Regions from separate parts of the Pseudomonas sp. H3_C08 genome, predicted to be linked through region 2. Evidence: predicted binding sites of a transcription regulator. Region 2 holds the regulator's gene; each other region holds the start of a gene.

Region 1 (4,281 bases), 3.2 Mb from region 2:
TGTCAGGAGCGTTCTCCGGGGAGACGGTCCATTTCCACATGTCTTCTTCGTGCTCGGTCCAGGTGTCTTCCAGCACGCCGCCTTCATAGGAGATGTGCAGCAGGTTGGCGTCCATCGAGTACGGGGACTTCTTCTTGCCGTGACGCTCGATCGGGATCGCGTGCTTCTCGGCGTAGTCCATCAGCTTCTCGCGGGACAGCAGGTCCCACTCGCGCCAAGGCGCGATCACTTTCACGCCTGGCTTGAGCGCGTAGGCACCCAGTTCGAAACGCACCTGGTCGTTACCCTTGCCGGTGGCGCCATGGGAAATGGCGTCAGCGCCGGTTTCGTTGGCGATTTCGATCAGACGTTTGGCGATCAGCGGACGCGCGATGGAAGTACCCAGCAGGTACTCGCCTTCGTAAACGGTGTTGGCGCGGAACATCGGGAACACGAAATCACGCACGAACTCTTCGCGCAGGTCGTCGATGTAGATTTCTTTGACGCCCATGGCCTGAGCCTTGGCGCGGGCCGGCTCGACCTCTTCGCCTTGACCGAGATCAGCGGTGAAGGTCACCACTTCACAGTTATAAGTATCCTGCAGCCACTTGAGGATCACCGAAGTGTCCAGGCCGCCGGAATACGCCAGAACGACCTTGTTTACGTCCGCCATGCCATCACTCCACGGGGTTCTACGGAAAGCCGAGGAGTCTACCGCCCAAACGCAATAATTTACAGAGGCGCGACAGCTTAAGACGACAAAGCGACAGAATCTGTCGAGAGCGCGACGATGACCGGCGGGTCAGGAAGTCGCCGCAGTATTGGCTGGCGTGCTCGCTTGCGGTGCCGGAGCCACGACCGGCGCCACGCGCGCCAGTTTGACATTGACCCGACGGTTCTTCGCGCGATTGGCCGCGTTGGTGTTCGGCACAATGGGATATTGCTCGCCATGGAAACGCACGGTGATCTGCGATTCCTGAATGCCGTTGGCCTTGAAGAAGTCGACCACCGCCAGCGCGCGGCGGCGCGACAGTTCACGGTTGGTCAGGCGATTACCGCTGTTGTCGGAATGGCCGTCGAGTTCGATGTGATTGACCGTCGGATCGGCCTTCATGTATTCGAGCATCACTTGCAGCTTGGCTTTAGCGGCGGGATCCAGGTCAACGCCTTCGCCGGGGAAGCCGATCTGCGACTGTTTGATCTGGTCGAAATTCTGCGGCAGCAATTTCGCCACACATGTCTGGTAATCATTGAAGGCTTTGCTGAACTTGACCGGCAACAGGCGTACTTCAGAGACACGGCCATCGCCTGAAGCGCGCCGTACGACCGGGCTGCGACCGTCCAGCAGGCCACTGATCAAACCGCCGGCCTGGGACTGCGAACTGCTGAACAAGACGTTGCCGCTGCCGAGCCGCACAGAGCCCAGATTGATGTCACCACGGCCCGGCTGCCAAGGCGCAGCCGCTGCCAGCAACGTTGCAGAGCCGCCGCCGAGCATGGCGTTGTAGGCGTTCAGACGGAATATCGCCTGCTCGCCGGCCTTGCGCACGAACTCACCCGAGCCGAAATCAGTGATCGGTTGGGTCAGACGACATTCGAACTTGTCGCCGGCGACCGTCCACTCAATGTTCTCCAGACGGGTCTGGTACGTGAGCGCCATCGCCGGAAGGCTGGCAAACACACTGAGCAAGGCTAAATAACGCTGGCGCACGGGAGGCTCCATTGGCTTCTGAAACACAAAGACCGATTCACACTATGTTTACGGCATACCTACGGGATATCGGAAGGTTCCGGCAAAACTTGATAGCGAGTGCCTGCAAGAGTCTTTTCCGGTAGCATTCGCCTCAGTTTGACCCGCCTGGAATCCCCTCATGCCCGACCGCCTGACCCTGCTGCGTCCCGACGACTGGCACATTCATCTTCGCGATGGTGCCGTGTTGACCAATACCGTTGCCGATGTTGCGCGCACTTTTGGCCGCGCCATCATCATGCCCAACCTGGTACCACCGGTGCGCAACGCCGCTGAAGCCGACGGCTATCGCCAGCGGATTCTCGCTGCCCGCCCGGCCGGCAGTCGCTTCGAACCGCTGATGGTGCTGTACCTCACCGACCGCACCCAGCCCGAAGAAATTCGTGAAGCCAAGGCGAGTGGTTTTGTGCACGCAGCCAAGCTGTACCCGGCCGGCGCGACCACCAACTCCGATTCCGGGGTAACCAGCATCGACAAGATCTTCCCGGCACTGGAAGCCATGGCCGAAGTCGGCATGCCGTTGCTGATCCACGGTGAAGTCACCCGTGGCGACGTCGATGTGTTCGACCGCGAAAAGATCTTCATCGACGAGCACATGCGCCGCGTGGTCGAGCGCTTCCCGACGCTGAAAGTGGTGTTTGAACACATCACCACCGGTGACGCCGTGCAGTTCGTCAACGAGGCTTCGGCCAACGTAGGCGCGACCATCACCGCGCATCACCTGCTGTACAACCGCAACCACATGCTGGTGGGCGGGATTCGGCCGCACTTCTATTGCCTGCCGATCCTCAAGCGCAATACGCACCAGGAAGCCCTGCTCGACGCCGCCACCAGTGGCAGCGCGAAGTTCTTCCTCGGCACCGACTCGGCGCCGCACGCCCAGCACGCCAAGGAAGCCGCTTGCGGCTGTGCCGGCTGCTACACCGCGTACGCCGCCATCGAGATGTACGCCGAAGCCTTCGAACAGCGTAATGCGCTGGACAAACTCGAAGCCTTCGCCAGCCTCAACGGCCCGCGTTTCTACGGCCTGCCGGCGAACACCGATCGCATCACCCTGGTTCGTGAAGAATGGACCGCCCCGACCAGCCTGCCGTTTGGCGAGCTGACCGTTATCCCGCTGCGCGCCGGTGAAAAACTGCGCTGGCGCCTGCTGGAGGAACACGCGTGAGTGAAGACCATTTCGACGACGAACTGGACGGTCAAAGTGGTGGTGGCGGTTCCCGCCACCCGATGGCAGCACGCTTTCGCGGCTACCTGCCGGTTGTCGTTGACGTAGAAACCGGCGGCTTCAACTCGGCCACCGATGCGTTGCTGGAGATTGCTGCGACCACCATCGCCATGGATGAAAAGGGTTTTGTATACCCGGATCACACCTACTTCTTCCGTGTTGAGCCTTTCGAAGGCGCCAACATCGAAGCAGCAGCGCTGGAGTTCACCGGAATCAAGCTGGACCATCCACTGCGCATGGCTGTCAGCGAAGAAACCGCGCTGACCGACATCTTCCGTGGCATTCGCAAGGCGCTGAAGGCCAATGGCTGCAAGCGCGCGATTCTGGTCGGGCACAACAGCAGCTTCGACCTTGGCTTCCTGAACGCAGCCGTTGCGCGTCTGGACATGAAACGCAACCCGTTCCACCCGTTCTCCAGTTTCGACACTGCGACGTTGGCTGGTCTGGCATACGGTCAAACCGTACTGGCGAAAGCCTGCCAGGCCGCCGACATCGATTTCGACGGTCGTGAGGCGCACTCGGCGCGTTATGACACCGAGAAAACCGCTGAGCTGTTCTGCGGCATCGTCAACCGCTGGAAACAGATGGGCGGCTGGGAAGACTTCGACGACTGATTGATGGTTGTCGGGTGAATCCCGCGCATAAAAAAACCGGCCACGTGGGCCGGTTTTTTTGTACCTCGACGTTGCGCCTTACAGGGCTGCAGCGTTCTCGGTCAGGTAAGCCGCAACGCCTTCTGGCGAAGCGTTCATGCCTTTGTCGCCTTTTTTCCAGTTGGCAGGGCAGACTTCGCCGTGCTCTTCGTGGAATTGCAGAGCGTCGACCAGACGGATCAGCTCTTCCATGTTACGGCCCAGCGGCAGGTCGTTGATGATCTGCGAACGGACAACGCCTTTGTCGTCGATCAGGAACGCGCCACGGAAAGCCACGCCACCTTCGGATTCAACGTCGTAAGCCTTGGCGATGTCGTGCTTCATGTCGGCAGCCATGGTGTATTTCACCTGGCCGATGCCGCCATTGTTTACTGGGGTGTTGCGCCATGCGTTGTGAGTGAAGTGCGAGTCGATCGACACAGCGATCACTTCAACATTGCGAGCCTTGAAGTCGGCCATGCGGTTGTCCAGAGCGATCAGCTCGGACGGGCAGACGAAGGTGAAGTCCAGTGGGTAGAAGAACACCAGGCCGTATTTGCCTTTGATGGCCGAGGACAGGGTGAAGCTGTCAACGATCTCGCCATTGCCGAGTACGGCCGGGACGGTGAAGTCAGGGGCTTGTTTGCCTACGAGTACGCTCATTGATATCTCCTGGTGTAAAAACTTGAAGT
Region 2 (4,281 bases):
TTCTTTGCCGCCGATATGCGTCAGGCCATGAAGCTGGTTCGTGATGAGCTGGGCGCTGATGCCGCCATCATTGGCAACCGCCGCATTGCCGGCGGCGTCGAGCTGACGGCGGCACTGGATTACAAATTGTCGGCGCTGGCGCCACGGGTTCCGAACATGGAACTCGAGGACGAGCTGCGCAAGACCCAGTCGCGCATCGTCACCGCCCAGGCCGAGTTGAGCCTGCGTGGCGAAGCCGACGGCAACAGCAATCGCCAGATCTTTGCCGGGTTGCCGTTGACGGCCGGCCTGCCGCTGACCGCCGCTGAACCGCTGAGCGAGCCGACTTACGCCGCTCCTGCGCGTCCGGCCCCGGCACCTGCGCAGTCCTCCGGCGGTGTCGATCCGCGTGCACTGGATTCGATGCGCTTTGAATTGAACAGCCTGCGCGAGCTGATGGAAGTTCAGCTCGGCACCCTGGCCTGGAATCAGCTGCAAGGCAGCCGTCCGGCGCAAGCCAACCTGTATCGCCGTCTGCAACGTATCGGCCTGTCCGGCCCGTTGTCGCGCGATCTGCTGGCGATGATCACTGATATCGAAGAACCGCGTCAGGCCTGGCGCATGCTGCTCGCGCATCTGGCCCGGATGATTGCCGTACCGGAAGTCGAGCCACTGGAAGAGGGCGGTATCATTGCCATGGTCGGTCCTGCCGGCATGGGCAAGACCACTACACTCGCCAAGCTGGCCGCGCGTTATGTGCTGAAATACGGCGCGCAGAATGTCGCGCTGGTGAGCATGGACAGTTTCCGTATCGGCGCTCAGGAGCAACTGAAGACGCTGGGCCGCATTCTCAATGTGCCAGTGACCCACGTCGATCCGGGCCAATCGCTGGTGCAAGCGCTGGATCCACTGCTGCGCAAACGCGTGGTATTGATCGATACTGCCGGCCTGCAAGCCAGCGATCCGGCCCTGCGCATGCAGCTGGAAAGTCTGGCCGGGCGTGGCATTCGTTCAAAAAATTATCTGGTCTTGGCAACCACCAGCCAGAAACAGGTTCTAACCGCCGCTTATCACAGTTACAAGCGTTGCGGGCTTGCCGGCTGCATCCTGACTAAACTGGATGAAACGGCCAGCCTTGGCGAAGTGTTGAGCCTGGCGATCAGTCATGAATTGCCGGTCGCGTACCTGACCGATGGCCCACGGATTCCGGATGATTTGCATCTGCCGCGCCGTCATCAACTGGTCAGCCGCGCCGTCAGCGTGCAAATGCAGGAAGAACCCAGCGAAGAAGCCATGGCTGACATGTTCGCTGATATCTATCACAGCCCGACCAAGCAGGTAGGCTGAGGTATTCATGAACAGTTTTTGTACCTACATCGATGGTCTGCCATGCATTGTTCCGGTTGTGAACGCGCAGCCAGTAATGTGGCCTCCGTCTATGCAAGACAAGGTAAAGAAATAACATGGGCAGCATGCATCCCGTACAGGTGATCGCGGTGACCGGCGGCAAAGGTGGCGTCGGCAAGACTAACGTGTCAGTGAACTTGTCGCTGGCGCTGGCAGAGCTTGGCCGTCGGGTCATGCTGCTGGACGCCGACCTGGGTCTGGCGAACGTTGACGTATTGTTGGGGCTGACCCCTAAACGCACGCTGGCCGACGTCATCGAAGGCCGGTGCGAGCTGCGCGACGTGCTGTTGCAAGGCCCTGGTGGCATTCGCATCGTGCCGGCGGCGTCCGGCACCCAGAGCATGGTGCACCTGAGCCCGGCGCAACATGCCGGCCTGATTCAGGCGTTCAGCGACATCGGTGACAATCTCGATGTACTGGTGATCGATACCGCTGCGGGTATTGGTGACTCGGTAGTCAGTTTTGTTCGCGCCGCGCAAGAAGTGTTGCTGGTGGTCTGCGATGAGCCGACCTCGATCACTGACGCCTACGCGCTGATCAAACTGCTCAACCGCGATTACGGCATGAACCGCTTCCGCGTCCTCGCCAACATGGCGCAGAGCCCGCAGGAAGGGCGCAACCTGTTCGCCAAGTTGACCAAGGTCACGGATCGCTTCCTTGACGTGGCCCTACAATACGTCGGCGCCGTGCCTTACGACGAAAGCGTGCGTAAAGCGGTGCAGAAGCAGCGCGCGGTGTACGAAGCCTTTCCGCGTTCCAAGTGCGCGCTGGCGTTCAAGGCGATCGCGCAGAAGGTCGACACCTGGCCGCTGCCCGCCAACCCGCGTGGCCACCTTGAGTTTTTCGTCGAGCGCCTCGTGCAGCAAACGGCAGGGCCCGTGCTATGACCGCAAGCGGTATGAACTACTACAAGAAGTCGGCACGTGACGCGCAGTACGAGCTGATCGAGCGTTACGCGCCACTGGTCAAACGCATTGCCTACCACTTGCTGGCGCGCTTGCCGGCGAGTGTGCAGGTCGAAGACCTGATCCAGGCCGGGATGATCGGCCTGCTTGAAGTCTCGACCAAATACGACGCCAGCAAAGGCGCCAGTTTCGAAACGTACGCGGGCATACGAATCCGCGGCGCGATGCTCGACGAAGTGCGCAAAGGGGACTGGGCGCCACGCTCGGTTCACCGCAATACCCGTATGGTCAGCGACGCGATTCGCTCAATTGAAGCTAAAACCGGCCGTGATGCTAAAGATCACGAGGTTGCGGCCGAACTCCAATTGAGTCTCGACGATTACTACGGGATTTTGAATGACACCTTGGGCAGTCGCCTGTTCAGTTTCGACGACCTGTTGCAGGACGGCGAACACGAAGGGCTGCACGAGGATGGCGCGAGTGCTCATATGGAGCCGTCACGCGATCTGGAAGATGAACGTTTCCAGGCTGCGTTGGCGGACGCGATTGCCAATTTGCCGGAGCGTGAGCGACTGGTGTTGGCGCTGTACTACGACGAAGAGCTGAACCTCAAGGAGATCGGTGAAGTCCTTGGCGTCAGTGAATCGCGGGTCAGCCAGTTACACAGCCAGTGCGCGGCCCGTTTGCGGGGGCGTTTGGGGGAGTGGCGAGCGCGCTGAAGGCAGTGTGGGGACACTGCGAACGAGGCTGGTGCGGTGATGAACGGCACCGGTCTTGCTCTGTTGTGCTCCAGACAGTCTTCGAGTGCTGCGCCGATTGATTGAAGTGGCGCGTCCAGGTGCTGGGCGCGTTTAAGACTGCTTGGAGGTCGAATTGAACAAAGACATGAAAATCCTCATCGTTGATGACTTCTCAACGATGCGGCGGATCATCAAGAACCTGCTGCGTGATCTTGGGTTCACCAACACCGTCGAGGCTGACGATGGCGTGACTGCCATTCCAGTGCTCAACAGCGGAAGCATCGACTTTCTGGTAACGGACTGGAACATGCCGGGCATGACCGGTATCGACCTGCTGCGTCACGTGCGTGCCGATGAAAAACTCAAGCACCTGCCAGTGCTGATGGTGACTGCAGAAGCCAAGCGCGAGCAGATCATTGAAGCCGCTCAGGCTGGTGTAAACGGCTACGTAGTCAAACCTTTCACGGCTCAGGCGTTGAAAGACAAAATCGAGAAGATTTTCGAACGCATCGGCTGATGAACGCGCGGGGGAGCTATGGAGCATAACGAATCTTCACAGGGCGATTTCGAGTCGACCCTGAAAAAACACGCGGTCGAACTGGTCGAAAGCCTTGAAAAAGGCAGGTTCGGCGACGCTGTGCAACTGATCCATGAGCTCAATCAGACCCGTGACCGTGGCCTGTACCAGGAAGTCGGCAAGCTCACACGTGAACTGCACAGTGCGATCGTCAACTTCCAGATCGATCCGAACATGCCGCAGGCCGAGGAAGTGTCGCAAATCACCGACGCCACCGAACGTCTGGGCTATGTGGTCAAGCTGACAGAAGCCGCGGCCAACCGCACCATGGATCTGGTGGAAAGCGCCACGCCGGTGGTCAACAGTCTGGCTGATGAAGCGCAGACCTTGAGCGCCGATTGGGGTCGCTTCATGCGTCGCGAGGTCGGGGCTGAAGAGTTCCGCGAGCTGGCGCGCCGGGTCGACGGTTTTCTGTCACGCAGCAGCACGGACAACCGTGCGGTGTCGAGCAATCTCAACGACATCCTGCTGGCCCAGGATTACCAGGACCTGACCGGTCAGGTGATCAAGCGTGTGACCCAACTGGTCACCGAAGTCGAAAGCAATTTGCTCAAACTCGTGCTCATGGCCAGTCAGGTCGACCGCTTTGCGGGCATCGAACATGACCGCGCCGCGATGCTTGCAGAAAAAGATCCACAAAAACATCTCTCGCAGGGTGAAGGTCCGCAGATTC
Region 3 (4,281 bases), 3.0 Mb from region 2:
ACACATGAAACACCCACTCACTCGGAGTCGTCGTCAGCGGTTGCGCGGTGACCTGATCAATCACCGAAGCAAAAGCACTCATATTCGGCAAGTACGCAGTAAACCCGTCTCCCTTCAGCGCTGTGGTGCGAATCCCGAGCATCGCGCAAATCGCGTCCTTGATGCCGATGTCATCCCGATCGGCCTGGCGCGAGCGCTGAATCAACTCCACCAGTTCCTGATCCACCAACTCACCGCCGGCAATCAACACCGGCCCCTGTTGCCAGGACTCCGGCGGACAATCCTTGGCGGCAGGGTTGAGCGGGATATGCGGATTGATTTCTGCCGGATAAATGCGGCACACCAACGGCCGTCGCTCGTAGATCCGGCACAACTTGTCTTCGTCAAGATTCCGACAGGGGCCGACGTTGTACGCGGCGAAAGTGATCGCCACATGGGCGTCTGCCGCGCCGCTGCGAACGAGCGCTGAGCGCCGTTCGGCATGTTCCCGCTGCTGCGCCGGCAAACCCAGGCCATTACCGAGAAATGCCTCGACCAGCACGATCACCTGACCGCCATCCGCCGCCCACATGCGGGCTTCGGTGAGGGTCAGCGGGACATGGTGATCGGTGCAGCATTTGCCGCAGCCTACGCAGGAAAACGTCGTATTCATTGAGCGATCTGTCTTCAATCAGGGTGTGAAACGGTGGCGGAAAACCACCGCACAGAACTGGATCGAAGCAAGTTATGCGCCATTCACTTGGTTTTAACGGGCGGGCGGATCGAATCCCACTCGCTGACGAAGGCGGTTTTCGACTGTTTGTTGTACAGACACAGTTCGGTGCCTTGCTGACCTTTCATGTGTTTTTGTGGGTATTGGCCTTGCAGCAACACGGCGGTGTAGCCGACGCGGTCATCGAATTGTGCGGGGGTGCCGACCGGTTTGGCGTTTTTCAAGCCGCTGGCCTTGGTGCAACTGGCGAGCACGGTTTTGTCGTAGGCGGCCCAGGCGTCGGGGCTGGAGGCGTGCGCCTGGGAGGCGAGGGCGGTGAGGCAGAGCAGGCTTAAGGTGATGGCTTTCATGGGGAATCCTTGGTCGTGGGTGGCCAAGGTTTGAGTCTGCCTGAGAAGGGAAGTTGCCTGTGCTGGCCTCTTCGCGAGCAGGCTCGCTCCCACCGTTTGAAAAGCATTCCAGGGTGGGAGCGAGCCTGCTCGCGAAGACGGTCGATCAGTCCGGCACCAGCTCGCGGCGGACCACATACATCCCGGCACTTTCATACAAGCGCTGCGCCCGCTGGTTGTCCTCCAGCACTTTCAGATCAACAAACCCTTCCCGGCGCTGCTGAAACACCTTGAATGCATTGAACAGCAACGCCCGGCCTAATCCTCGGCCCTGCATGCGCGGATGCACCACCAGATTTTTGATATACGAGCTGGTCCAGCATTGCGCCACGCCGACCACGCCTTCGCCATCACGGGCAATCAAACACAGGCTCGGATCGTATTCAGGATCGGTTTCGAACTGCTGCTGCCAAACGTCCAGCGCCGGCACTCGGCCGCCACCTTCGCGGTAGCCGAGTTGCATCAAGTCATGCACATCGGCCGCCAGTTCGACGGAGTACGTGCACAGTTCAATGCCTTGAGGCCAAACCGCATCCGGCGCGTCCTTGCTCAGATCGCGCCGCATCAAAAAACAATACCTCTGGGCCAAGACTTAGTGCCCGTGTGCGGCGACGTGTTTGGCCGCTTCGATCAGGCAGAGGGTCAGTTCTGGAGAGGAGAACTTGGTCAGTACACCGTTCGCCCCGGCCAGACGCGCTTTTTCGCTGTTCATCGCGCTGTCGAGCGAGGTGTGCAGCAGCACGTACAAATGGGCGAAGTCCGGAGTCTCGCGCAGGGTACGGGTGAAGGCGTAGCCGTCCATCTCGGACATTTCGATGTCGGAGACGATCAGGTTGATCTGCTGCGCCGTGCCTTGCAGGTCGAGCAGGCAGTCGATGGCTTCCTTGGCGCTGCGTGCGGTGTGGCATTGCAGGCCGAGGTTGCGCAGGGTGTGCACCGATTGCTGCAGCGCCACCTGGCTGTCGTCGACCACCAGGATGCGTGCGTTGCCGAGCACCTCGGCGTCTTCCATGGTCAGGTCGGTCGGGGCCATTTCGATCTGCGCCGGGGCGATGCTGTGGATAACCTTTTCGATATCCAGCACCTGCACCAGCGTGCCGTCCACCGATGTCACGCCGGTGATGTAGGCACGCGAGCCGCCGGAACCGAACGGAGGCGGTTTGATGTCGGTGGTCAGGCAGTGGACGATTTTGCTCACCGCTTGTACATGCAGGCCCTGCTTGGAGCGGCTGACGTCGGTGACGATCAGGCAGCCGCCGTTCGGGTCTTCCAGCGGGCGTTCGCCGATGGCGCGGCTGAGGTCGATCACCGACAGCGAAGCACCGCGCAGGGTGGCGATGCCTTTCACGTGCGGGTGCGACTCCGGCAGCTTGGTCAGCGGCGGGCAGGGGATGATTTCACTGACTTTCAGCAGGTTGATCGCCATCAGCTTGCCGCTGCGCAAGGTAAACAGCAGAAGCGAAAGTGAGTCTGCGCGGGCTTTGGTGGAGGACATATGAACCTTCTGTGGAAAGGTGGTGGGCGAGGGTGCAAATCGCCAAAAACTATTGATGCCGGGTTATCGGCGTTAAAGGGGTGGGCTTTAGGTTAGTTGTCGGGTGGTCGGCTTGAGTTGATCGCTGTTCTCTCTATCACTGTCCCTCACCCCAGCCCTCTCCCAGAGGTAGAGGGGGCCGACCGAGGTGTCTGGCGTTGTACATCGACCTGAATGACCGAGTCGATTATGGATTCGGTAAAGCAGATTCAGGTCTGCGTGTTTCTTAAGCATCCCCGGGTCGGTCCCCTCTCCCTCCGGGAGAGGGCTAGGGTGAGGGTGTGCTTTTAGCCTTTCATCCCCAGCCGTTTGGCCATGCGACTGAGGTTGGCTCTATCCAGCCCCAACTCCCGCGCCGCACTCGCCCAGTTATCCTGATTACGTTCCAGCGCCGCACTGATCAAGCGCCGCTGATACTGCTCGGTCGCACTGCGCAGATCCCCGCTGATCAGCGGCATCTCAGCCACAACTCCGGCAACCGCTTCAACCGAGTTATCCACAACCTCGCGCGGCAAATCCAGATCCGCCGCGCTCAAACTGAGAATCTTCGGCCGCACCTTGCAGTTGCCCAGCGCCTTCAACGCACTGCGCCCGATCAAGTGTTCCAGCTCTCGCACGTTGCCCGGCCAAGTGTAGGCGAGCAGTGCTTCCTGGGCGTCGCTGTTCAGGCGCAGGCTGTTGAGGCCCATGCGCGAGCGGTTCTGTTCGAGGAAGAAACCACTGAGCAACAACACATCGCGGCCACGATCACGCAGCGCCGGCACGCGCAACGGGTAGACGCTGAGGCGATGGTAGAAGTCGGCACGATAGCGACCGCTGCGCACTTCTTCGGCGAGGTCGCGGTTGGTCGCTGCAATCAGACGCACATCGACCTGATGCTCCTTGTCCGACCCCAAACGCTGCAACTGACCGCTCTGCAAAACGCGCAATAATTTCGCCTGCACGGTCAGCGATAACTCGCCGACCTCATCGAGAAACAGCGTGCCGCCATTGGCCAGTTCGAACTTGCCGCGTCGATCGCTGGTGGCGCCGGTGAAGGCACCGCGCACGTGGCCGAACAGTTCGCTTTCTACCAGCGTGTCGGGCAGGGCGGCGCAGTTGAGGCTGATGATTGGTTTTTCGGCACGGGGCGAGGCGGCGTGAATCGCTTGGGCGACCAGTTCTTTGCCGACGCCGGTTTCCCCGGTAATCAACACCGTCAGATCGCTGCCGCCGACCAGATTGATTTCCTCCACCAGTTTTTTCAGCGCCTTGCTCTGGCCGATCATTTCGCGGTTCTGCTGGCCGCTGGCCTGACGATAAACCTCGGCGCGCTGGTGCTCGTCTTCTACGCGATTGGCCAGGCGTTGAATGCGTTCGGCGGCGTTGACCGTGGCCGAGGCGAGGCTGGCGAAGGCTTGCAGGGCGTCGAGTTCGATCGGTTCGAAACGCTCGGGGTCGAGAGCGTCGAGGGTGATCAGGCCCCAGAGTTTTTCATCGACAAATAAAGGGCAGCCGAGGCAATCGTGAACCTCCAGATGCTCGTCGAGTCCGTCGACGAGACCGTCATAAGGATCGGGCAAGTCGCTGTCGGCGGCGAAGCGCGTGGGTCCGGCTCCGCTGAGGAGAATTTCGAAACGCGGGTGCTCGCTGACTTTGAAGCGCCG

What was found. Region 2 encodes FliA, which starts transcription of late flagellar genes. Its sites were predicted from a motif close to CTAAAGTTTNNNNNNNNNNNGCCGNTAA; they were not measured.
Region 1: the regulator FliA is predicted to act here: its motif matches at 1,757-1,784, upstream of AB4N74_RS17730 (flagellar protein MotY).
Region 3: the regulator FliA is predicted to act here: its motif matches at 2,660-2,687, upstream of AB4N74_RS18415 (chemotaxis protein CheW).

The regions. Positions count from the first base shown of each region.
Region 1 covers NZ_CP162803.1:3,876,832-3,881,112, forward strand. The annotation lists gene AB4N74_RS17725 (argininosuccinate synthase) at 1-652, opposite strand, end outside; gene AB4N74_RS17730 (flagellar protein MotY) at 782-1,690, opposite strand; gene pyrC (dihydroorotase) at 1,851-2,897, shown strand; gene rnt (ribonuclease T) at 2,894-3,571, shown strand; gene AB4N74_RS17745 (peroxiredoxin) at 3,650-4,252, opposite strand.
Region 2 covers NZ_CP162803.1:536,856-541,136, forward strand. The annotation lists gene flhF (flagellar biosynthesis protein FlhF) at 1-1,326, shown strand, start outside; gene fleN (flagellar synthesis regulator FleN) at 1,443-2,273, shown strand; gene fliA (RNA polymerase sigma factor FliA) at 2,270-3,010, shown strand; gene AB4N74_RS02575 (chemotaxis response regulator CheY) at 3,177-3,548, shown strand; gene AB4N74_RS02580 (protein phosphatase CheZ) at 3,567-4,281, shown strand, end outside.
Region 3 covers NZ_CP162803.1:4,043,553-4,047,833, reverse strand. The annotation lists gene AB4N74_RS18430 (YkgJ family cysteine cluster protein) at 1-652, opposite strand, end outside; gene AB4N74_RS18425 (hypothetical protein) at 736-1,062, opposite strand; gene AB4N74_RS18420 (GNAT family N-acetyltransferase) at 1,208-1,666, opposite strand; gene AB4N74_RS18415 (chemotaxis protein CheW) at 1,694-2,596, opposite strand; gene norR (nitric oxide reductase transcriptional regulator NorR) at 2,923-4,281, opposite strand, start outside.